DNA from 3 places in the Uliginosibacterium sediminicola genome. Region 1 is predicted to be linked to each of the others. Evidence: predicted binding sites of a transcription regulator. Region 1 holds the regulator's gene; each other region holds the start of a gene.
The links. The regulator FNR, encoded in region 1, switches genes on or off when oxygen is low (the NO sensors DNR and NnrR bind a similar motif). The targets are predictions, from matches to a motif close to TTGANCTAGNTCAA.
Positions count from the first base shown of each region.

Region 2: ABDB84_RS04790 (formate/nitrite transporter family protein) is a predicted target of FNR. The motif match lies at 6,904-6,917, and genes of this name have one in related genera.
Region 3: ABDB84_RS09880 (hemerythrin domain-containing protein) is a predicted target of FNR. The motif match lies at 3,508-3,521, and genes of this name have one in related genera.

Region 1 is NZ_JBDIVE010000006.1:232,039-240,159, forward strand. Features, by position in the region: gene ubiU (ubiquinone anaerobic biosynthesis protein UbiU) at 1-970, shown strand, start outside; gene ABDB84_RS12850 (U32 family peptidase) at 967-1,878, shown strand; gene ubiT (ubiquinone anaerobic biosynthesis accessory factor UbiT) at 1,875-2,357, shown strand; gene ABDB84_RS12860 (response regulator) at 2,380-3,069, opposite strand; gene ABDB84_RS12865 (PAS domain-containing sensor histidine kinase) at 3,218-4,261, shown strand; gene ABDB84_RS12870 (universal stress protein) at 4,258-4,698, opposite strand; gene ABDB84_RS12875 (response regulator) at 4,904-5,290, shown strand; gene fnr (fumarate/nitrate reduction transcriptional regulator Fnr) at 5,301-6,068, shown strand; gene rquA (rhodoquinone biosynthesis methyltransferase RquA) at 6,165-6,890, shown strand; gene ABDB84_RS12890 (LacI family DNA-binding transcriptional regulator) at 6,914-7,897, opposite strand.
Region 2 is NZ_JBDIVE010000002.1:210,499-218,619, forward strand. Features, by position in the region: gene hypF (carbamoyltransferase HypF) at 1-1,276, shown strand, start outside; gene ABDB84_RS04760 (HypC/HybG/HupF family hydrogenase formation chaperone) at 1,267-1,521, shown strand; gene hypD (hydrogenase formation protein HypD) at 1,533-2,678, shown strand; gene hypE (hydrogenase expression/formation protein HypE) at 2,675-3,721, shown strand; gene ABDB84_RS04775 (hypothetical protein) at 3,730-4,134, opposite strand; gene ABDB84_RS04780 (hypothetical protein) at 4,186-4,629, opposite strand; gene ABDB84_RS04785 (PfkB family carbohydrate kinase) at 4,780-5,823, opposite strand; gene ABDB84_RS04790 (formate/nitrite transporter family protein) at 5,904-6,680, opposite strand; gene ABDB84_RS04795 (4Fe-4S dicluster domain-containing protein) at 7,006-7,641, shown strand; gene hyfB (hydrogenase 4 subunit B) at 7,638-8,121, shown strand, end outside.
Region 3 is NZ_JBDIVE010000004.1:197,815-205,935, reverse strand. Features, by position in the region: gene ABDB84_RS09895 (SPFH domain-containing protein) at 1-957, shown strand, start outside; gene ABDB84_RS09890 (DUF4178 domain-containing protein) at 971-2,479, shown strand; gene speD (adenosylmethionine decarboxylase) at 2,640-3,005, shown strand; gene ABDB84_RS09880 (hemerythrin domain-containing protein) at 3,043-3,447, opposite strand; gene pepN (aminopeptidase N) at 3,578-6,241, shown strand; gene ABDB84_RS09870 (DsbA family protein) at 6,308-7,006, shown strand; gene ABDB84_RS09865 (malonic semialdehyde reductase) at 7,060-7,650, shown strand; gene ABDB84_RS09860 (NYN domain-containing protein) at 7,717-8,121, shown strand, end outside.

The sequences.
Region 1 (8,121 bases):
GGCGGCCTTGCAGGCCGGCGCGGATGCTGTCTATCTGGGGCTGAAGAACGCCACCAATGCCCGCAATTTCGCCGGGCTCAATTTCAGCGAAGCACAGCTGCGCGAAGGCGTCGAACTGGCGCACCGCATGGGCCGCAAGGTGCTGTTCGCGATCAACACCTTTCCGCAAGCAGGGCGCGTCGGCGAATGGCATACCGCCGTCGATACCGCTTACGCGCTGGGCGCCGATGCGGTCATCCTCGCCGATCCGGGCCTGCTCGCCTACGCCAGCAAGCGTTATCCGGACATGCGCCTGCACCTCTCGGTGCAGAGTTCGGCGACCCACGCCGGTGCCATCGAATTCATGCGCGAGCAATTCGGCATCCGCCGCGCCGTGTTGCCCCGCGTGCTGACGCTCAACGAAATCGAGAAGCTGATCAACAAGACCAGTGTCGAGATCGAAGTCTTCGGCTTTGGCAGTCTGTGCGTGATGGCCGAGGGGCGCTGCCTGCTCTCGTCCTACGCCACCGGCGATTCACCCAATAACAAGGGTGTCTGCTCACCGGCGCATGCGGTGCGCTGGATCGAACACGATGGCCAGCTCGAAGCGCGGCTGAACGGCATTCTCATCGACCGCTACGCACCCAAGGAAGCTGCGGCCTATCCGACGCTGTGCAAGGGCCGTTTCGCAGTACACGAAGGCGGTTGTGACGGCGCGCCTGACTACGCGCTCGAAGAGCCGACCAGCCTCAACGCGCTGAGCCTCTTGCCGCGCCTGGTTCAGATGGGCGTTGCGGCGCTGAAGATCGAGGGGCGCCAGCGCAGTCCGGCCTATGTCACACAAGTCACCAGCACCTTGCGCAGCGCGCTCGATAGCGCCCTCAGCAATCCGGCGCGCTACTCCGCCAGACCCGAATGGCAGGCCGCGCTAGCCGCGCATGCGGAAGGTTCGCAAGTCACCCAGGGAGCATTTGACCGACCATGGAAATGAACGCGACACACGCCGGCAACGGCGCTCCGGCCTATCGCATTGCGCTCGGCCCCCTGCTCTACTACTGGACCCAACAGGAAACCCTGGATTTCTACGTCGATGTCGCCTCGACGCCGGTGGACATCATCTATCTGGGCGAGACCGTGTGCAGCCGCCGCCACGCTCTGCGCCACGAAGAATGGCTGGATCTGGCGCGCATGCTGCGCGACTCGGGCAAACAGGTGTTGCTGTCGACACGCACCCTGATCGAATCGGGCAGCGAGGCGATGGCCATGCAGCGGATCTGCGAGCAGGACGACTTTGCGGTGGAAGCTGGCGAGGTCGGCGCGATCCGCGCACGCGGCGGGCGCGGCTTTGTCGCCGGCCCGCATCTGAACGCTTACAACGGCGAGACCCTGGCCTGGCTGCACAGCCTTGGCGCGACGCGCTTTGTCGCGCCGCTGGAAATGGACCAGCACACGCTGCGCCAGCTGATCGCTGAAAAGCCGTCCGCGCTGCAGGCCGAAGTGATGGTCTGGGGGCGCATGCCGCTGGCCTTCTCCTCCCGCTGCTTTACCGCCCGGCATTTTCACCGCCGCAAGGACGATTGCAATTTCCATTGCAGCGAGCACCCCGACGGGCTCGATCTGCGCACTCGGGAATCGCAGGACTTTCTCGCCATCAATGGCATCCAGACGCAATCGGCCGCCTGTCTGGACCTGATCAATCAAGCGGCGAATCTGGCTCAGGCCGGTGTCGATGTGCTGCGCGTCAGCCCGCAATCGCAGGGCACCCTGGAGGCGATCCTCGCGCTCGACGCGGTACGGCGTGGCGAGCAGCCGCAAGCCGTCAAACCGCCGGAAGGCATTCGCCTCTGCAATGGCTACTGGCATGGCCATGCCGGCATCGAACACTTGGAGCTTGTATGAACAAGGACAGCTTGCTGCGCACCCCGCCGGCCCTGCTCGGCCAGCTCGCCGCCAGCGTACTGAGCAATCTGCCGACGCCGCGCCCCTTCATGGCGCGTCTCGGCGAACGCCTGCCGCCGGCCCTGGTGTCAGCGCATGGCGCGCTCTTGTTGGAGATTGCGCGTCGCGCCACCTGGCTGACGCCGCCCGAGGAACTGGACGGTCACAGTTTCATCATCGGCATCAGTGATCTGGGCCTGCGCTGCGCATTCGCCTGCCAGCAAGGCCGCTTCCGGCCGCTCTGGCAGCTGCCGGAGGCCGATCTGGAGATCAGCGCCACGCTGGCAGATTTTGTCTTGATGGCACGCGGCAGCATGGATGCCGACACGCTGTTCTTTCAGCGTCGCCTGAAGATTTCCGGAGATACCGAACTGGGGCTGGTGATCAAGAACTGGCTCGACGCCTGCGAGCGCCCGGCCTGGCTGCAAGCGGCGCGCTAAATCAGGAAACTGGCTGTGCCGCTCAGGGCGCCTCGTCCTGGGTCGCGTGGCTGCCTTCGGCGTCGCCGATGATGCCGTTCTCGACGGCATAGCGCACCAGTTGCGCCAGTGACTGCATATTCATCTTCTGCAGGATGCGCGCCTTGTGCGTGCTCACCGTCTTGGCCGAGAGTTTGAGGCGATCGGCCACGTCAGTGACCGAGGCGCCTTCGACCATCAGGCGGAACACTTCAAATTCACGGTCGGACAGCGATTTGTGGCTCAGCTCCTTGTGGCTGCCGGGCATCACATTCATCGCCAGCTGCTCGGCCACCTCGGGGCTGATGAACAGGCGCCCGCTGGCCACCCGACGAATCGCCGTTACCAGCTCGGTGCCGGCGCTTTCCTTGGTCAGGTAACCTGAGGCGCCGGCCTGGATCGAGCGCACCGCATATTGCTCTTCCTGATGCATGGTCAGCACCAGCACCGGCAGGCGCGGGAATTCTTCCTTGATCTGCTTGATCAGCGGCACCCCGCTCTTGCCCGGCATCGACAGATCAAGCAAGACCAGATCGACCTCGCCGCGTCGCACATGGGCCAGCACTTCGTGGCCGTTGGTGGCTTCCGCCGCTACGCGCATGTCCTGCGCGCCTTCGATGATTCGCCGCAGGCCCTCGCGCATGAGGGTATGGTCGTCGGCGACAAGAATGCGGGTCGGTGCAAATGTACTCATTGGGGCTTCTGTCAGGGACGATATCGCAATGGTCTTGCGCGGAGATGCGCAAGTCGATTGCTGCAGCCTATACTAGCGCAACTTTTGGCAAGGGCAGGCTGTGGATACATTCGATCAAAACCATCTTGGCGTCCTGGTTAAAGGTGTCGTGGATTCCGCCATGGACGCCATTGTCACCGTAGATGAAACGCAACGCATCGTAATTTTCAATGCCGCCGCCGAGGTGGTCTTCGGCTACAGCCGCGACGAGGTGATTGGCGAACCGCTCAACCTGCTGATTCCGGAACGTTTTCGCGCCGCGCATGGCCAGCATGTCCGCCGCTTTGGCGAAACCGGCATCAGCGCGCGCCGCATGGGCGCCCTGCATGTACTCGCCGGTCTGCGCCGCAACGGCGAGGAATTCCCGCTGGAAGCCTCGATCTCTCACATCGCTGAGAACGGTCACAAATTCTACACGGTGATTCTGCGTGATGTAACGGAACGCGTCCGCGCCGATGAAGCGCTGCGTCATTCGCGTGAGGAACTGCGCGAACTGGCGGCGCTGGCGCAATCGGTCCGCGAGCAGGAGAAGAGCCGTATTGCGCGTGAATTGCACGACGAGCTGGGGCAGTCGCTGACTGCGCTGAAAATGGATGTCATCGCCCTGCGTCATGAAGTACCGGCGCAGAACACGGCAATGGCCGAGCGCATTGCGCGCATCGAGAGCATGCTCAATTCAACCGTGGCCGCCACACGACGCATCTCGGCAGACTTGCGCCCGCTGATGCTCGACGACCTCGGCCTGGCTGCCGCCGTCGAATGGGTGATCCAGGAATTCACCGACCGTTCGGATGCGGTCTGTGACGTGCAGATCGTTGGTTCGCTGGATTTTGGCGATCCGCATGCCACAGCGGTATTCCGCGTGCTGCAGGAATCGCTGACCAATATCGCCAAGCATGCGCAGGCGAGCAAGGTCTCGGTGCTGATCGAGAGCGGCGGCGAGCAGATCCATCTGCGCGTGCAGGACGATGGCAGCGGCTTCTCGCTGCAAAGTCCGCGCAAGCGCAATTCCCACGGCCTGCTGGGCGTACGCGAGCGTGGTTACCTGCTCGGCGGTGAGTCACGCATCACCAGCGCGCCGGGAGAAGGCACCACGGTCGAACTGTGGTTGCCCTCACCGCAGACTTGCGCCGCGGATGGCAAGCCCGCCTAACGGCAAACCAACACCGGGATCTTGCAATGGGTGATCACCTTGTGGGTCTCGGAGCCGATGATCAGGCCACTCAGGCCGGTACGGCCATGTGAAGCCATGAAGATCAGGTCACAGCCTTCGAGCTGGGCGGTGTGCACGATCTCCTGCCAAGGCGAGGCATTGGTCGCCGTGCGACAGAAGCAGGCTACGCCCTCCTGTTCGACCACGGCACGGGCCTGGCTGAGGATGCTCTGAGCCGCTTCAGCGCTGTTGCGCACAAAGTCTTCCTCGAAACCCGCGCTGGTAAAGCCGTCGGCCACGACTGGCTGCGGGCACTCCTCCTGCACGTATAAGACCGTAATGCGCGCGCCCAGGCAGCGCGCCAGCGCTGTGGCCTGGTTCAGTGCGTGATTGGAGAGTTCCGTGCCATCGGTCGGCACGAGCAGATGCTTGTACATGGTGGATCTCCTTTCGGATGTCGTCCAAGTCCCCACGCTATGCCGACGCCCACCGACTGCCTTGACGCGTATCAAGCATCAGCGGCGTGTAAGGGAATTCCTACATACAGGCGGCATTTGACCAAGCGCAAATGAGCCATCGCCGACACGCTGATGCAGGCACGGCCGATGTTCGCGGGGGCTGGACACGACCACAATTCATCCCATGAACACCACAAAACAAACCACCGACGTCTTCATCGTCGAGGACTCACCAGCCATACGGGCACGTCTGGTCGAGCTTCTCAGCGCCATTGACGACGTTCGCATCGTCGGACAAGCCGACACGCCGGCTGGCGCTGTGCAGGGGATTTTCGATACACAGCCGCATTGTGTTGTTCTGGATATCCAGCTCATCGGCGGGCAAGGCATCGAGGTCATCCGAGCCATCAGCCCCCACGTGCCCCACATTGACTTCATCGTGCTGACCAACCATGCCACGCCGCAATACAGACGCTTCTACATGGAGGCCGGCGCCCGCTGGTTCTTCGACAAGACAGAAGAATTCGAGCGGATCAAGGAAGCGCTCCCTCTCCATAGCCGAAACCACTGAGGAAAACGACATGCTTGCCACGACAGAGATCCAACAACAAAACGACGCCTGCAACTTTGCCAAGGACACCAACGCCGTTCGTTGCACCAACTGCAATCTGCGCGAGCTGTGCCTGCCCCAGGGTATGGCCCAGGACGATGTACTGCGCCTCAACGGTCTGGTCGCTACGCGTCGTCGTCTCAAGCGCGGCGAGAGCCTGCAGCGCGCCGGCGACCCGTTCCGCTCGCTCTACGCGGTGCGCAGCGGTTCCTTCAAGACCTGCATCGCCACCGAAGATGGCCGTGACCAAGTGACCGGCTTCAAGATGTCGGGCGATCTGATCGGCCTCGATGGCATCGGCACCAACGCCCACATCATCGATGTGATCGCCCTCGAAGACAGCGAAGTCTGCGCCATCCCCTTCGCCCGTCTGGAAGAGTCCTCGCGTGAAATTGCCGGCCTGCAAAAGCAGTTCCACCGCATCATGAGCCGCGAGATCGTCGGCGAACAAGGCGTCATGGTCCTGCTCGGCAGCATGCGTGCCGAAGAACGAGTCGCCACCTTCCTGGTCAGCCTGTCGCGCCGCTTCCGCGCTCGCGGTTACTCGCCGACCGAATTCCACCTGCGCATGACGCGTGAGGAAATCGGCAGCTATCTGGGCCTCAAGCTGGAGACGGTGAGCCGCGTGATGTCGCGCTTCGATGACATGAAGCTCATCCAGATCAAGCAGAAGCACGTCGTCATCCTCGACCCGCAAGGTCTCAAGGATGTGGCGGCACCGGCAACTTCCGGACTCTGATCGGCCGCTTGCATTGAATACCCGGTGGGGCGGTTGTGCCTCACCGCGCTGAGGTATCGCCTTGCGACCTCACCACTGGATAGTGTCACCGTCGCCATGAGCAGCATTGAGAGCAGTTTCAAGCGCGAGATCGAGCATCCCGCCCCGCAACAACCGGCCCTGCCCGCCTACATGACGGACGTCTACGACTGGGCCTATGTCAGTCCGCGCTGGGTGCGCTGGCTCGATCGCAACAGCGTCGTCAGAACCCTGCTGTTCGGCAATGACCAGCGCCTGATGCAGGCCTATCTGGAACGGATCGAGCCCGGCATGCATGTCTGGCAGGTGGCCCATGTCTATGGTGATCTGGTGCGCCGTGCCGCGCAGCGCTGCGGCAGCGAGGGGCACTTCACGCTCACCGACGTGACGCCGATCCAGCTCGAACACGCTCACCGCAAGCTCGACGACATGCCCTGGGCGCAGCTGCGTCATGCCGATGCCGGCCAGTTCCGCGTTGCCGCGCCCTGCGATCTGATCTGCAGCTTCTTCCTGCTGCACGAAGTGCCGGACAACTGGAAGCGGCGCATCGTCGACAACATCCTCAGCCAGCTGCCCGAGAACGCCGAAGCCCTATTCGTCGACTACCACAAGCCGGCCTGGTGGCAGCCGGTGCGTTACATCCTCAAGTGGGTCAATCGCCTGCTCGAACCCTTTGCCGACGCACTCTGGCAACACGAGATCCGCCACTACGCCAGCCACGCCGAGGACTACGACTGGCACAAGCGCACGATCTTCGGCGGCGTCTACCAGATCGTCAGCGCGCGTCCCAAAGCGCGTAGTTAAACGCAGTTCAGCGCGCCGGCAACTCAGGCGGCGCTGGAACCGCGCACGATCAGCTCACCGCGCATGACGATGCGGCGCATCGCCTGGCCCGGCTGGGCGATGCGCGCCAGCAGCAGTTCAATCGCGGTGCGGCCGATGTCGGCCGTCGGTTGCGCCATCACCGTGATGTCGGGGGTGACGATGCGCGTCCAGGGCATGTCGTCGAAACCGGCGACGATCACATCCTGCGGATAGCGCAAACCATGCTGGCGCAAGCCTTCGACCAGGCCGAGCAGGATCAGGCCGCTGCTCGCCACCACCGCGTCCGGCGTCTGGCGGTGGCGTTCCAGATAGGTGCTCAGCGCCTGGCGGGCGTCGTCTGTCGTCGGCTTGACTGGCTGGGTGATGGCGCTGAGGCCGGCTTCGGCGAGCGCCGCCTGGTAGCCGGCCAGGCGCTGGCTGCCGGTTGCACTGGCGGCACCGTAGAAGAAGGCGATGCGCCGGCAATTGCGTTCGAGCAGATGGCGGGTCAGGCGCTGGGCGGCATCGATATTGTCGAGCACCACGGCATCGGCCTCGGTCTTGGCATCGCAACGGTCGACCAGTACCAGCGGAAAGCTGAAGTCTTCAGCGCGGTACTGATTGAGCAGCGACAAGGTCGGCGAGAGGATCACACCGGCGACATTTTCGTCGCGCATCATGTCCAGGTAGAAGCGTTCCTTGGCCGGGTCTTCGTCGGCATTGCAGAGCAGCACGCGCATGCCACGGGCGTAGGCGACGTCCTCGATGGCGCGGCTGACCTCGGTGAAATACGGGTTGCGGATGTCGGAGACGATCAGGCCCAGGGTGTCGGTCTTGCCCGAGCGCAGGCGCCTGGCGGCGAGGTCGGGGTGATAGTCGAGCGCCTTGACCGAGGCCAGCACGCGCTCACGCGTGGCCTCGCTGACACTGCCCTGCCCGACCAGCACGCGCGAGACGGTCGCCACCGAGACGCCGGCATGCTTTGCGACATCAGAAATCCTAGTCATCTTTCACCAAGAACCTGAGAACGATTACACACAGTTCCAGCCCAAAATGCGAACGAGCGCTGAAACACGACAATTTTTCAGCACACACAATCAGCGCGTGTGCTTGATTTTGGGCAGTTTACGCCAAAACCTGCGGCGTACGACAAGAAGTATCAAGTTATTTGATTGACACATACAATGTAATCGATTACAAATACTTCAACAAATCCTGCGGATCCTCCACT
Region 2 (8,121 bases), on a different contig from region 1:
GCGCCGCCTGCCCGGCAGCGATCACGCACAATTCATCCGTCGTGCGCGTGGTTACACGCCCGCAGCGATTCCCCTCACGGGTGCAGGCGCAGGCACACGCGCGGGCGCAAACGTCCTCGCAGTCGGCGGCTACTACAAGAACACCTTGTGTTTCACGCGCAGCAGCGGCACGCGCAGTGAAGCCTTTCTCTCGCAGCACATCGGCGATCTCGATCGCGTCGCCAACTGCCGCGCACTCGAAGCCGCCGTCAATCATCTGCAACAGCTGCTGCAAGTGAAACCGCAGGCGATTGCGCACGATCTGCATCCGGATTTTTTCAGCACCCAGCTTGCGCTGCGCCTGGCCGCGCAATGGCAAGTGCCGGCCATCGCCGTGCAACATCATCACGCCCACATCGCGGCCGTGCTCGCCGAGCATCAGCTCGACGAGCCTGTGCTCGGGCTCGCACTCGATGGCGTCGGTCTGGGCAGCGATGGCAGCGCCTGGGGTGGCGAACTGTTGCGGGTCGATGGCGCGCATGTCGAACGCCTCGGCCATCTGCAGCCGATTGCCCTGCCCGGCGGTGACCGCGCCGCGCGCGACCCCTGGCGCATGGGTGCGGCAGCGCTGGCCCAACTCGGCCGGCATGCGGAGATCCGCACACGCTTTGCCGACCAAAGCGGCGCAGCACTGCTGGCGCAGATGCTCGAACGCGGCACGCCGATGACAACCAGCATGGGCCGCTACTTCGACGCTGCAGCGGGCTTGCTGGGCATCCAGCCACAAATGAGTTTCGAGGGACAGGCTGCGATGCGCCTGGAAGGACTCGCCGCAAGCTACGGCACGCTCCAGCTACGCAGTCCGCTGCATGAAATTGAAAATGCCGACGGCCTGCTGCAGCTGAATCTGGCAGCGACGCTCAATGCCCTGCTCGATTCCACGCTGCCCGTGGCGCAGCGCGCGGCGCTGTTCCACGCCGCCCTGATCGAAGCGCTCGCCGAGTGGGCACAAGCCGCCGCAGACGCGAGCGGCATCCGCACGCTCGCCTGCGCTGGCGGCTGCTTTCTCAACGCGATACTTGCCAGCGGCCTGCGCGCAGCCCTCGCCCGGCGCGGCCTGCGCATGCTCGAAGCGCGCCTCGCTCCGTCCAATGACGGTGGCCTGGCGCTGGGACAAGCCTGGGTGGCGCAGCGCGCACTCGCCGACAGTGCCCTTGCAGTACGGCGGCCGGCCACTGCGCGTCAAACCCACCCTGGCCATGACAAGAACAACGAGGAACACAGCCCATGTGCCTAGCCATCCCCGCCCGCGTCATCGCGCTCTTCGGTGAAGACCGCGCACGCATCGACCTCGCTGGCGTGCAGAAGGAGATCTCCATCGCGCTTGTTGAAGATGTGGCCATCGGCGATTACCTGATCGTCCATGTCGGCTATGCCATCGGCAAGATCGACCCTGAGGAAGCGGCCGAGACACTGGCGACTTTCGCAGCAATGCGCGCCACGCACGAAGGGGCGTTGCCGCTGACGCCGCCGCTGGCTTGAAGGTCTGCGCCATGAAATACATCGACGAATTCCGTGATGGTGAGACCGCCCGCAGCATTGCCGCGCTGATTGCCGCCGAAGCACAGCCACAGAAAAGCTACCGCCTGATGGAGTTCTGCGGCGGCCACACGCACGCGATCTCGCGCTACGGCCTGCTCGATCTGCTGCCCGCACAGGTACGCATGATTCACGGTCCTGGCTGTCCGGTCTGCGTGCTGCCCATCGGCCGCATCGACAGCGCCATCGCGCTGGCCAGCACGCACAAGCTGATCCTCTGCACCTATGCCGACACCCTGCGCGTGCCGGCCTCCGGCGGCCTCTCGCTGCTCAAGGCCAAAGCCCGTGGCGCCGATGTGCGCATGGTCTATTCGGCCGACGACGCACTGCGCATCGCAGAGGAAAACCCGTCACGCGAAGTGGTGTTCTTCGCCATCGGTTTCGAGACCACCACGCCGATGACGGCGGCCGTCATCCAGCAAGCCGCGCGGCGTTCACTCAGCAACTTCAGCGTGTTCTGCAACCACGTGCTGACGCCCGCCGCGATGCAGCACATCATGGAGTCCGCAGCAGACCCGGACGCCGTCGCACTCGATGGCTTTGTCGGCCCCGCCCATGTCAGCACCATCATTGGCAGCGCGCCTTACGAAGCCTTCACACAACGCTACAAACGCCCGGTGGTGATCGCCGGTTTCGAGCCGCTGGATGTCTTGCAAGCGGTGTTGATGCTGGTGCGCCAGATCAATGCCGGCCGCTCCGCAGTCGAAAACCAGTTCAGCCGCGCCGTCAGCGCTGCCGGCAATATCAAAGCACAAGCCATCGTTAGCGATGTCTTCGAACTGCGCGAAGCATTCGACTGGCGCGGTCTGGGCGAAGTGCCGCTGAGCGCGCTGACAATACGCTCCGCATACAGCGCTTTTGACGCTGAACAGAAATTTTCGATCGCCTATCGTCAGGTCGCTGACCCCAAGGCTTGCGAATGCGCAGCGATCCTGCGCGGCCACAAGCATCCGGCCGACTGCAAGGTGTTCGGCAGCGCCTGCACGCCCGAGCAGCCCATCGGCGCCTGCATGGTCTCCTCTGAAGGCGCCTGCGCCGCGCATTACACCTATGGGCGGCACAAGGTGATGGCGATTCGCGCTACAGGTGTCGCAGCATGAGCACACCCTTTCCCCGCCCCATCAATTTCCGCGACGGCCGCGTGGACATGAGCCACGGCAGTGGCGGCCGCGCAATGGCGCAGCTGATCCACGAACTCTTCGTCACGCACTTCGACAATGACTACCTGCGCGCGCAGAACGATGGCGCCTGCTTCCCGCTGCCCGCTGGCAGCGGCCGCATGGTGATGGCGACCGACAGCCACGTCGTCTCGCCACTGTTCTTTCCGGGCGGCGATATCGGTTGCCTGGCCGTGCACGGCACCGTCAATGATGTCGCCATGGCAGGTGGCAGGCCGCTTTATCTGTCTGCCGGCTTCATCCTTGAAGAAGGTTTTCCGCTCGCTGATCTCAAGCGCATCGTGATCTCGATGGCCCAGGCAGCGAAAGAGGCCGGTGTGCCGATCATCACCGGCGACACCAAGGTCGTCGAAAAGGGCAAGGGCGATGGCGTGTTCATCAACACGACGGGCATCGGCATCGTGCCGCCAGGCATCGATCTGGCGCCGAGCAAGATCCGCGCGGGCGATGCCATTCTCGTCTCCGGCATGCTCGGTGATCACGGCGTGGCGATCATGTCGCTGCGCGAGAACCTGTCCTTCGACACCGCCATCCAGTCCGACACCGCCGCGCTGCACGACCTGGTCGCCACGATGCTCGCTGCGGTGCCCGAGATCCGGACTTTGCGTGACCCCACGCGCGGCGGCCTCGCCACCGTGCTCAATGAATTCGCGCTCGCTGCGCGCTGCGGCATGCTGATCCGCGAGCCTGTGATCCCGATCCGCCCGGCCGTCAATGCCGCCTGCGAACTATTAGGGCTTGACCCGCTTTACGTCGCCAATGAAGGCAAGCTCGTTGCGATTTGCCCGGCCGAGCGCGCCACCGAACTGCTCGCACTGATGCGCGCTCACCCGCTGGGCGCGGATGCCGCCATCATCGGTGAGGTGATTGAAGACGCCAACCATTTCGTGCAGATGGAAACCGCCTTCGGCGGGCGGCGCATGGTGGACTGGCTCAGCGGCGAGCAGCTGCCACGCATCTGCTGAAGCCCTGATTACTTCGCACCGCCCGCCACCGCGCGGTCGATGATCTGCTCGCCCAGCTGGGTGTTCTTGTCCAGCTCCAGCGCCTGATGCAAGGGCGTTGCCGCACTCGATTGCGCTGCGGCGGGCGGAATCTCGGCCGCCGGCACCACGCTCACGCGATCTCCCGCCACGGCTTGCCGTGTAGCGCCCGCCGGGCAGGCTGCATCGGTATAAGTCACCTCGCTAGCGTGCACGCACTTGTGCAAAACAGTCTTCGCCTCTGCCTGCGCCGCAGACGGTAACGCCAGTTCGCGTTGCAGGCTATTGAACGCCGGCAAGCTCTGCTGCTTGACCGTCGCCAGCAGACGATGACGATGCGGCCAGGCTGCGAGCAGCAGACAAACCAGGACCACCAACAGAATCAGTTTTCGCACAGGGAACTCCGAGAGGCTTCAAGCCGCATGCGGCGTACAAATGCGCTGCCCTCAGAGCTCGGGGCCTTCAATGCGCTTGAACGGTCCGATGCAGGCGTCCAGGGATTCGTTCCTGCACATGATCATCTGATCGCCCGCCGGACTGAAGCGCAGGTAATTGACGGCCGTGTCACCAATTGGCGTGTTGGCGCCCGAACAGTCTGGCTTGCCGTTGTTTTTGACGATGGTGTCAGTGAACGTGTAAAAGCCTTTAGCCGACGGAACGCTCGCTATTTCGTAGCGGCTCTCCGAGCGCTCTTCGCCACTGCTGACCTCACTGGTGCCGTCTGCTTTGAAGAGATAAATCTCGCTGCATTGCAGACTCGGCACCTTAAGCTTCCAGTAGCCGATGATCGGCGGAGCTTTTCGCAACGGGAAGGTGGTGGCACTGGCCGGCATCATGCACAGGGCGATGGCGGTCACAAGACTGATGAACACTGCGGCTGTGCGCTTCACATATGTCTCCTGCTGAAAAGTCCGGCCAATAGCTCTTGGCCAAACCGCAAAGCATACTGCTGGATGCCGTCGGGGTCATCTGCCTGGCGAGCGGACACAAAAAAACCGGGATCAGCCCGGTTTTTTTTGCGGCCTTGCCAGAACTGGCGCTCAGCGCGAGATGCCTTCGGAACCATCACTCTTCATCAGCGCCTTCACTTCGTCGGCGGTGACGAGGTTGAAGTCGCCGTAGATGGTGTTCTTCAGCGTCGCGGCGGCAACCGAGTACTCCAGCGCCGTGGCATCGTCACCCGGGTAGTTGATCAGGCCGTAGATGATGCCGGCGGCGAACGCGTCGCCCACGCCGACGCAGTCCACCACGTGCTCGATGGCATAGGTGCGCGCTGCAGTGAGCTTGCCATCGGCGTAGAGCAAACCGGTGAGGATGTGGTGATTGGCGTCCAGGGTATTGCGCAAGGCCATGAAGGCCTTCTTGCAGTGAGGGGCAGCGGCCTGCACGCCCTCGAAGAAGCGCTGGTGCGCAGCCAGGTCGATGGCCTCATGTGCGCTCTTGACCTTGTAGGGCACGGGCTCGACGCCGAACACCACCTTGTATTCGCTGCCGGTGCCAAACAGCACGTCGCACTTGTCAAGCAGCGGGCGCATCACGTCCTGGGCGCACTTGCCGTATTGCCAGAGGTTCTTGCGGTAGTTCAGATCGCAGGAGACGGTCAGCCCCATTTCCTTGGCGATCTCCACCGCCTGCAAGGTGGTATCAGCAATGCCTTGCGAGAGGCCGGGGCCGATGCCGGACCAGTGGAACCAGGTCGCGCCAGCGAAGATCTTGCGCCAGTCGATCATCTCCGGCGTGAGTGTGGCAAACGAGGAATTGGCGCGGTCATAGACCACCTTGGAGACGCGCTGCGCCGCCGGATTCTCGTAGTAGTAGAGGCCCAGACGCTCGCCGCCATAAACGATGTTGTCGGTCTTGATGCCGTGCGAGCGCAGCTCCATGAGGCAGGCTTCGGCGATATCGTTCTTCGGGAAGCGGGTGACGAATTCGCTGTTCAGCCCCATGTGCGCGAGCGACACCGCACAGTTGGTTTCGCTGCCGCCAAAAGTCGCAGAAAAGGAATTGGTCTGCGACAGCTTGAGGTAGCCGGGCGGCGTGAGCCGCAGGAGAACTTCGCCGAAATTTACGATTCTGTGTGCCATGTGTTTACCTGCCTGAGGGCATGTTGATGTGGCGGACCAGAGCTGGCCCGCCGCGGGTCCTGCGCCAGCACCTGTGCTGCCTAACGGCGCGGCAGATGCTCGCTGGGATTGATATAGGCAAAGGGCAGGCCGACGAACACCACGCCGCCGACGATATTGCCCAGGGTGGAATAGATCAGGTTGTGGATCGCATCTGCCACGCTGATGCTGCCGTGCCCCAGGATCGACATCGAGAAAGTGCCCATGTTCGCAATCGAGTGCTCGAAGCCCAGGTAGAGGAAGATGAAGACGATCAGCACCAACACGGCGATCTTGGCGATGTCTTCCTTGCAGCGCAGGGCCACGCGCACGGCGAGACAGACGATCCAGTTGGCAAGAATGCCCTTGAAGAAGATCACCGAGCCCGCTTGGTGCACCTTGTGTTCCGCACCGGTGTAGAGCGCATGGTCGGCCGGCAAGGCATCGAGCACGCCAGCGCCGTAGAGCAGGCCGGCGACGACCAGGGCGCCAGCAAAATTCCCCAAGTAACAGGCCACCCACAGCAGCACCGACTGGCTCCAGCTGGTGCGCCCCTCGGCAGAGGAGACGGCCAAGTACATATTGTTGCTGGTGAACAGCTCGGCATTGGTGAACACGATGATGGTCAGACCGACGCCGAAGAAAGCGGAGGCGATGACCTTGCCGACGCTCACATCGTGAAGGTTGTAGCTCAGCGACCAGAACACGAAGAGCACGATGGATAGCTGCATGCCCGCGAGCACCGAGCGCGTGAGGTAACGGCCGGGATCATGGTGCAGCAGAGACAACTTGCGAACGCCGCTCTCTGCAGCTTTTTCGACGTAATCACGATCAATCATCCCAGGAACTCCTTATTGTTGTTATGCATTCAAGCACGAAAGCACTTGCAAAGGCCGCCCCCGCCGCCTGGAGCGGACAGGAAACGATCAAGCGCCCCGCCATATTGCAGAAAGCCCCTGCCCTGCAGACTTAAGGCGAGTCAACACGGCGCGCCTCGGCGATTCAGTTGTTTTTATCGATCCATAAAAAAATGCATAAAAGTGCGCCTGGCGTGACTCAGGGTTGACCCCGGCCAACTGCGCGCGCGCAAGCTGGGGGTGTAATGCCTGCCGAAAGTCTGCAGTTTGCCTGTCGGGCTGCAGCGAAAGGGAGGATGCCCGGGTGATGAACCGTTTCGTGATTGCAGAACCTGCTCAATGCATAGGCTGCAATACCTGCATGGCGGCCTGTTCGGTGGTGCACCGGCAAGCAGGCCTGCAGAGTCTGCCCCGCTTGACCGTCATGCGCGACGCGGGCCGCACGGCACCGATGCTCTGCCGCCAATGCGACGACGCACCCTGTGCGCGTGTCTGTCCGGTCGCCGCCATCAAGCAAGGCAAAGATGCCATCGAGCTCAACGAGACCCTGTGCATCGGCTGCAAGCTCTGTGCAATCGCCTGCCCCTTCGGCGCCATCACCATGGGCGGCACGCCCTGCAGTGGAGTGTTGCCCGTCTCCAACCAGTACATCTCGCCGGCCATGCTCCACACGGGTGCGCCGGGCGAAGCCAGCAGTGACAGCCAGACCACCCTCGACTCGATTCTCGCCAGCAGCCCCGGCGTGAAAAGCGTGGCCGTGAAATGCGATCTCTGCGCCAGCCGCCCGAGCGGGCCGGAATGTCTGCGCGTCTGCCCGACCCACGCGCTCTACCTGGTCGACCACAAAACACTCGATACGCATAGCGAGGCCAAGCGCGAACTGGCCGCCGCAGCGCTGGCCGCACCGATGGGCTTCATGGACACACAGGAGCCCGGCGCATGAGCGGCACACCCTTGTTCTTCCTGCTGCTCTCGGTGCTGCTCTATCTGGGCGGCGCGGTAGCATCCCTGCTGCTTGCCCGCCACGAGAGTCTGGCGATCCGCTGCTCGGGCCTCGCCGGCATGCTCGGCGCGCTGGCCGGGCTGGCGGCTGCGATCCCGGTCCTGCATGGCGCCGGCACCCAGCTCTACGCGGTGGCGGGGCCGTTCAGCTTCGCGCATTTCGTGGTGCGGCTGGACCCGCTGGCGGCGCTGATGCTGCTGGCCATCTCGCTGCTGATGTTCGCCAGCGCGCTCTACTCGCTGGCCTATGTGCGCGAATACGCCGGGCGCGGCGCCTGGGCGATGGGCTTCTTCCTCAACAGCTTCGTGGCGGCAATGGTGGCCCTGGTGGTGGCCGACAATGCCTTCTACTTCCTGATCTTCTTCGAGCTGATGTCGCTCGCTTCGTATTTCCTCGTCATTTCTGACCAGGACCCGGAAG
Region 3 (8,121 bases), on a different contig from region 1:
CTCCAGTGGACGGAGGATGGCGATGGCGTGTTGTCCTGGCGCTATCCCATGGAAGGCATGGAAATCCAGAACGGCGGCACGCTGGTGGTGCGTGAATCGCAGCTTGCGGTGTTCGTGAACGAAGGCAAGCTGGCCGATGTATTCGGCCCCGGCACTTACAAGCTCACGACGCAGACCCTGCCGGTACTGACCTATCTGCAGAACTGGGACAAATTCTTCGAGTCGCCCTTCAAGAGCGATGTGTACTTCTTCAGCACGCGCCTGCAGCTGGGCCGCAAGTGGGGTACACCGCAGCCACTGACGATCCGCGACAAGGATTTCGGCATGGTGCGCCTGCGCGCCTTCGGCATGTACTCGTACAAGCTGGCCGACCCGAAAAAGCTGCATACCGAGATCAGCGGCACGCGTGACACCTACACGGTGGAAGATCTCGAACAGCAGCTGCGCAATCTCATTGTCACGAGCCTGTCGAGCACGCTCGGTGGCGCCGACGTGCCCTTCCTCGACATGGCGGCCAACCAGCAGCTGATGTCCGACAAAATACGCGAAACCATGGCGCCGGTCTTCGAACGCTACGGGCTGGCACTGGACGCATTCGCCGTCGAAAGCGTATCCCTGCCCGAAGACTTGCAGAAGGCCATCGACACGCGCATTTCGATGGGCATGATGGGCGATCTGGGCAAGTTCACGCAGTATCAGGTAGCCAGCAGCATTCCGCTCGCCGCGCAGAACGAGGGCGGACTGGCGGGCGTCGGTGCCGGCCTCGCTGCAGGTGTAGGCGTCGGACAAGTGATGGCCGATGCCATGCGCAACTCCCTGTCGCAAGCGGCACAGCCTGCCGCCGAAACGCCTGAACTCCGCCTGGAAAAGCTCAAGTCCCTGCTCGACAAGGGGCTGATCTCAGCTGCGGATTACGAGGGTGCGAAAGCCGAAATCCTCAAAAAGCTGATCGGCTGAGGTCAGGCCCGTCATGTTCCAGGTCGCCTGCCCCTCCTGCGGGGCACAGGTCAGCTTTCGTTCGGCCGCCAGTGTCCTGGCGGTGTGCAGCTATTGCCAGAGCACGCTGCTGCGCGATGCGGACTCGGTGCGCGACATCGGCAAGATGGGCAGTGTGCTGGAGGACTGGTCACCGATCCAGATCGGTACCAGCGGTGTTTTTCAAGGCCTCCAGTTCAGCGTCGTCGGACGTTTGCAACTGATCTATGCCGAGGGCTACTGGAATGAATGGCACCTCTTGCTTGATGATGGCAGCAGTGCCTGGCTCGCAGATGCATCCGGCCAGTACAGCCTGACCACGAAGCTCGACAAAGCCGAGGCCAAGCTCCCCGACTTCAACAGCATCACCGCAGGCGACAAGCTGCTCTTCAACGGTGCGGACTATATTGCAGCCGATATCCGCACAGCCCGCTGCAGCGGTGGCGAAGGCGAACTGCCGTTTCGCGCCAATACAGGTTGGGAGGCGCGTGTCGCTGACTTCCGCAGCGGCCATCTGTTTCTCACGCTCGATTATTCCGATGCCGCAGTGCCGACAGCCTACCTGGGCAAGCGTGTCACGCTGCATACCCTCAAGTGCCAGAACCTGCGCTCAACGCAGCAGATCAGCGAGCGCGCAGGCAAGCTGCCGGGCAGCGTCGGCAATCTTGACTGCCCTAATTGCGGCGCGTCCATCAGCTACCGTGCAGGCATTGCGCAACATCTGGTCTGCCAGAGCTGCCACGCCGAAGTATCGCCCGACCGCAACGCTACAACGCATAGCGACAAGTTCGAAGTGCTGGCCAAACACGATCAGCTTGAGGCACGCAGCACGACGCTCGCATTGGGCGACACGGCGCAAATCGATAAACAGCCATGGACCCTGATCGGCCTGCTGGAGCGCAAGGAAATTGGCAACCCGGACGAGAGCTCAAGCTGGGTCGAGTACCTGCTCTACAACCCGGACGCAGGTCTGCGCTGGATCGTTGAAAGCATGGAAGGCTGGGATCTGGTCGAGGTCCTCGACGACTGGCCGTCGCCGAATGGCGCCAACACGCTCAAGCATCGCGGCCTGAGTTTTAACAAACGCTATGACTACACGGCAGAAGTCATCTGGGCCGCAGGCGCCTTCAACTGGCGGGTCAAAGTAGGGGATCGGGTCACCGTACGCGACTACAAAAACGGCCAACGGATTCTGTCTGCAGAACGCAATCGCGAGGAGCTGACCTGGAGCCTGGCCAAACGCGTCCCCACACAGAGCGTCATGCGCTGGTTCGGCAAAGCGGCGCAGCCGGAAATCGCCTCTGCGTCCGCAGCTCAGGACAACGAGGACAGCGGCCCCTTCTGCCGCAATGCGGCCATTGCGTTCAGCGCCCTGATCCTGATCCTCAACGCCAAAGTCATGCTGAATACTGAAGACGGCCTGATGTGGCCATTTATCGGCTTGTTCGCCTTGTGGTACCCGGTACTCAAAGGCAAGGAGCTGTTCTCTGGAGATGAGGACTGATGGGACGCGTGGTCTATATCATCTACGCAGCATTCATCACCGTGCTCGTCACCTCATGCAACCATGCGTCAGAGAGCTCTTCCGGTCATTCGTCCGGCAGCTATCGCAGCTGGGGCGGCTCAGGCTACGGTAGTGGTGGCTTTGGCGGAGGCGGGCATAAATGAGCTCAAGCGGCGCCGGGCGGCATCTGCTGCTGGATCTGAACCTTGCTGACAGCAGGCACCTGTCAGATGTGGCGGGGATAGAAAGGCTGCTGCGTGAAGCGGCCAGCCTGGCTGGCGCAACCGTGATTCACGCGCATTTTCACCATTTTGGCCCCGACATGGGCGTCACCGGCATGCTGCTGCTGCAAGAGTCGCACATCAGCATCCACACCTGGCCGGAACACGCCTACGCCGCCGTCGACATTTTCATGTGCGGCGACGCGCGGCCGGAGCTGGCTGCATCCCACATCGAATCGGGCTTGCACGGCAAAGCCAGCAGCATCCGTGTGCTTGAAAGACAGCCCGCTGCCGTATCAGTCTGAGCTGATCCGCTTCAACAGGCTGGCACCACACGCGTGCTCAGGCTTCGTTCAGTACCAGGTCGCGCGAGCTTTCCAGCACGTCCCACACCACGCCTTCTTCGAATTCGACGTGGCCTTGGAGTACGGTCGAGAAATCGCGCACCATGGCGGAGGTGGGTGCCTCGCCCATCTGGGTGATCAGGGCGCGCATCTGGTTGTGTTCGGCCAGGGTGCGGTCGGCGAGGTCGTCGCGGCCCAGTTCGCGCAGGCGCGGCAGCACGTGGCGTTCTTCCTCCTGGAAATGAGGTTCCATTTCCTGCTGGAAAATCGTGCACACGCCTTTGACGAAGGACGGCAGGTCGGAGTCGTCCTGCGGCATCGCGTCGCGGCCGGCGGCGGAGAGGAGCAGCGCGGCGCGATGCTCCTGCGAGAGGTGCTTCAAACGAAGGGGGAGTTTGCGCATGATGTTTTTAGCCGACAAAGTGTCAAGCTTGAATTTAAGGCACGCCCGATGCAGCCGGGCTTGATCTAGCGCAAATGCTGCGCGTCGTACAATGCAGAATGTTTCCCTCCCTCTTGCCGGACCACCGCTGATGAACGCCGCCCAGACCATCTACCTCAAGGACTACACCGTACCGGCCTATCTGGTCGACCAGCTTGCGCTGGACATCGCCATCCACACCGGCTTCGCGCGGGTGACTGCGCGACTGTCGATGCGCCGCAATCCGGCCGCCACGGCCAGCGCGCTGTGGCTCGATGGCGAAGATCTGCAGCTTGAAGCGCTGAGTATCGACGGCCGTGCGCTGAGCCCCGCCGACTATGTGCTGAGCGACGCCGGGCTGTCGATCACGACGCTGCCGGAGGCCTTTGTGCTCGAATCGGTGGTGCGTATCGAGCCGGACAAGAACACCCAGCTCTCCGGCCTGTACCGCTCGAAAGACGGTTACTTCACGCAGTGCGAGGCGCAGGGCTTCCGCCGCATCACCTTCTACCCGGATCGCCCCGATGTGATGGCCAAGTTCAGCTGCACCCTGCATGCCGACAAGGCGGCCTTTCCGGTGCTGCTGGCCAATGGCAATCCGGTGGCGCAGGGCGATGAAGCAAACGGCTTTCACTGGGCCAAATGGGAAGATCCCTTCGCCAAGCCGGCTTATCTCTTCGCCTGCGTCGCCGCCAAGCTGGATGTGGTCGAGGATTACTACACCACGACATCGGGCCGCCGCGTGCGATGCGCGGTCTATGTGGAGCCGGGCAAGCTCGACCAGTGCGATCACGCGCTGGCTGCGCTGAAGAAATCGATGAAGTGGGACGAGGATGTGTTCGGGCTGGAGATGGACCTGGAGCACTACATGATCGTCGCGGTGGGCGACTTCAACATGGGCGCCATGGAGAACAAGGGCCTCAACATCTTCAACACCAAGTACGTGCTGGCCCGCCCCGACACGGCGACCGACACCGATTACCAGAACATCGACCGCGTGGTCGCGCACGAGTACTTCCACAACTGGACCGGCAACCGCGTCACCTGCCGCGACTGGTTCCAGCTTTCGCTCAAGGAAGGGCTGACCGTCTTCCGCGACCAGAACTTCGGCATGGATGTGCACTCGGCTGGCGTGACGCGCATCCAGGAAGTGCGTACCTTGCGCGCCGCGCAGTTCCCGGAAGATGCGGGCCCGATGGCGCACCCGATCCGCCCGGCCAGCTACGCCGAGATCAACAACTTCTACACCGCCACGGTGTACGAAAAGGGCGCGGAAGTGATCCGCATGATCCACACCCTGATCGGCAAGGCAGCTTTCCGCCAAGGCATGGATCTCTATTTCGCGCGCCACGACGGCCAGGCGGTGACCTGCGAGGATTTCGTCGCCGCGATGCAGGACGCTTCGGGTCTGGATCTCACGCAATTCCAGCGCTGGTACAACCAGGCCGGCACGCCGCGCCTCGTCGTGAAGAGCGCATTCGATGCCGCCGCCAAGCGCTATACGCTGACGGTGACACAACATTACCCGGCCACACCTTACGAAGAACGCATGGCCGCCGATGGCTTGCCGCAAGCGCGCGGTCCGTATCACCTGCCACTGGTGATCGGCCTGCTCGATGCCGCCGGCAAGGAACTGCCGCTGCGGCTGTCTGGCGAAACCTCCGCTGCCGGCACGCAACGCGTGCTGACGCTGCGCGAAGACACACAGACCTTCGTCTTTGAAGACATCGCGAGCGAGCCCGTGCCTTCGCTGCTGCGTGGCTTCTCGGCGCCGGTCGTGCTCGATTACGACTACAGCGACGCCGCGCTCACACATCTGATGGCGCATGACAGCGACGCCGTCAATCGCTGGGAGGCCGGCCAGCGACTGGCGACGGGCATCCTGCTCAAGGGTGTTGAGCACAAGGCGCAGGGGGAGTGGATTCCAGCGCCCTACGTCGACGCCATCCGCGCCCTGCTTGCCTCGGCCTTCGCGCCCGCTGGTGATCCGGCGCTGGTCGCGGAAGCGCTGCTGCTGCCGTCCGAAACCTACCTCGCCGAACAGATGGCAGTGGTCGATCCGGATGCGATCCACGCCGCCCGCCTCGCCCTGCGTCAGCATCTGGCGCGCGCGCTGCGCAGCGAGTTCGAAAGCGCCTACGCGCAGCTCGCCATCGACGCACCCTACTCGCCGGACGGTGCGCAGTCGGGCAAGCGCGCGCTGCGCAATGCCTGCCTCGGCTATCTGGCCGAGCTTGGCGATGAAGCTGCCAACGCGCTGGTGCTCAGCCACTACGAGCAAGCGGCCAACATGACCGACACCATGGCTGCGCTCAGCGCGATCGCCAACCTCGACATCCCGGCGCGCCACACCGTGCTCGACAGCTTCTACAGCAAGTGGAAGCACGAAGCCCTGGTGGTCGACAAATGGCTGCAGGTGCAATCGACCTCGCGTCTGGCGACGACGACAGCCGACGTCCGCGCGCTGATGGCGCACGAGGCCTTCGACATCCGCAATCCGAACAAGGTCTATGCGCTGGTGCGCGCCTTCTGCGCCGCCAATCCCAAACACTTCCATGCGGCAGACGGCAGCGGTTACAAGCTGGCGGCCGATGTGATCGTCGAGCTCGATGCGATGAATCCGCAGGTGGCCTCGCGCATCGCGCGCACGTTTGACCGCTGGAAGAAGTTCGATGCAGCGCGCCAGGCGCTGGCCCGCGTGCAGCTCGAACGCATTCGCGCCCATGTGGGCTTGTCCAGCGATGTCAGCGAGGTGGTCAGCAAGGCGCTCGACTAAGTCCGCCGACCGCGTACGGGGCCGCGATTATGCCGTTTAAAGCAATGACCTATTTACATTGCCGAAATGTTTCGCCATCCCGTACGCGCTACAGTGGTGCCTGATCAGGCCCGGTACGAAGCGATGCACGCAAGCCTTCACTACATCTTCGATCCGCTCTGTGGCTGGTGTTACGGGGCGGGTCCAATGCTGCGCGAGAGCCTCGCCGTGCTGGGTGATGAACTGCATCTGCGCTTTCACCCCGGCCTGCTCTACGCCCAGCCCACGGCGCTGGACAAAGAACAGCGCGCCCAGCTGAGTCTGGCTGATCAGCGCATCCAGACCAGCAGCGGGCTGGACTTTGGCGAGGCCTACAAAGCCCGCGTCCGCGATGCCGATCAGCTGGTCTTCGACTCCACGCTGCCGGCCGCCGCCGTGCTGGCCGCCGAGCGCTGCATCGTCAGCGGTGGTCTGGACATGCTCGAAACGATCCAGAACGCCCACTTCCAGGCCGGACTGGACGTTTGCCAGCGCGAACCGCTGGAACGTTTCGCACGCGGCATGGACATCCTGCCCACGCATTTCAAGGCCGCGCTCGATGCCGAGCTGACCAATCTGGGCAACGCCGCCAAACGCGCACGCGCCATGCTGCAAGCCAGCGGTGCTCAAGGCTTGCCGAACTTCATCCTCGAACATGGCCGGCGCATGATCCGCATCGATCACAACCGCACCGGCTATTCCGCAGTACAGTTCGCCGCGATGATCCGCACGACAGCCACGCATTGAACCGTTTTCACTCACTTGGCCGCACTGTGGCCACATCCGACCGGAGGTTTCTGATGGATTTTCCGCTCCCCGCGCAGGCCTATGACCTGGTATTCCGCACTGCACGCAGCTTCAACCGCTTCACCGACAAACCGGTCAGCGCAGAAACGATCCATGCCCTGCATGAATTGCTCAAATGGGGCCCGACCTCGATGAACAGCCAGGCTGGCCGTTTCCTGTTCCTGCAATCGAAGGAATCGCGCGAGCGTCTGCGCCCGGCGCTGGCCGCCGGCAATCTGGAAAAGACCATGGCCGCGCCGCTGACCGTCCTCGTCGCCACCGATAGCCGCTTCTTCGAGCATCTCGCCACGCAATTCCCGGCCTACGATGCACGCCCGATGTACGAGGCCAATCCGGCTCTCGCCGACAAGGTCGGCCTGCGTGACGGTACCCTGCAAGGCGCGTATCTGATCATCGCTGCACGCATGCTGGGTCTGGACTGTGGCCCGATGGGCGGCTTCGATGCCGACAAGGTGAATGCCGAGTTCTTTGCCGACGGCCGCTACCGCGCCAACTTCCTGATCAACATCGGTTACGGCGATGTCGCCGGCAACTATCCGCGTGGCCCGCGTCTGGGCTTTGACGAGGTTGCCCAGATCCTCTGAAAACAAACCGGGCCGCGGACGGCCGGGCGACTACAATGCCTGCTTTGATGCCAAGCGAGGCAGGACATGAGTACGCCCGACCGTTTCGTTGCCCTGTTCATCGACGCCGACAATGCGCCGGCCACCCATGTTGATGTGATCCTCAACGAGCTGGCGGCGCTGGGCACGGTCGGCATCCGCCGTGCCTACGGCAACTGGAAGGGCGAGCGCCTCAATTCCTGGGAGCGCCTGCTGCACGAATACGCCATCCAGCCGATCCAGCAGTTCGACCTGACCAAGGGCAAGAACGCCACCGACATCGCCCTGGTCATCGACGCCATGGACACCCTCTACGGCCGCAAGGTCGATGTGTTTGCGCTGGTCTCCTCCGATTCCGATTTCACGCCGCTGGCCACGCGCCTGCAAGCCGACGGCAAGACCGTGGTCGGCTTCGGCGAGCGCAAGTCGCCGCTGGCCTTCGTCAATGCCTGC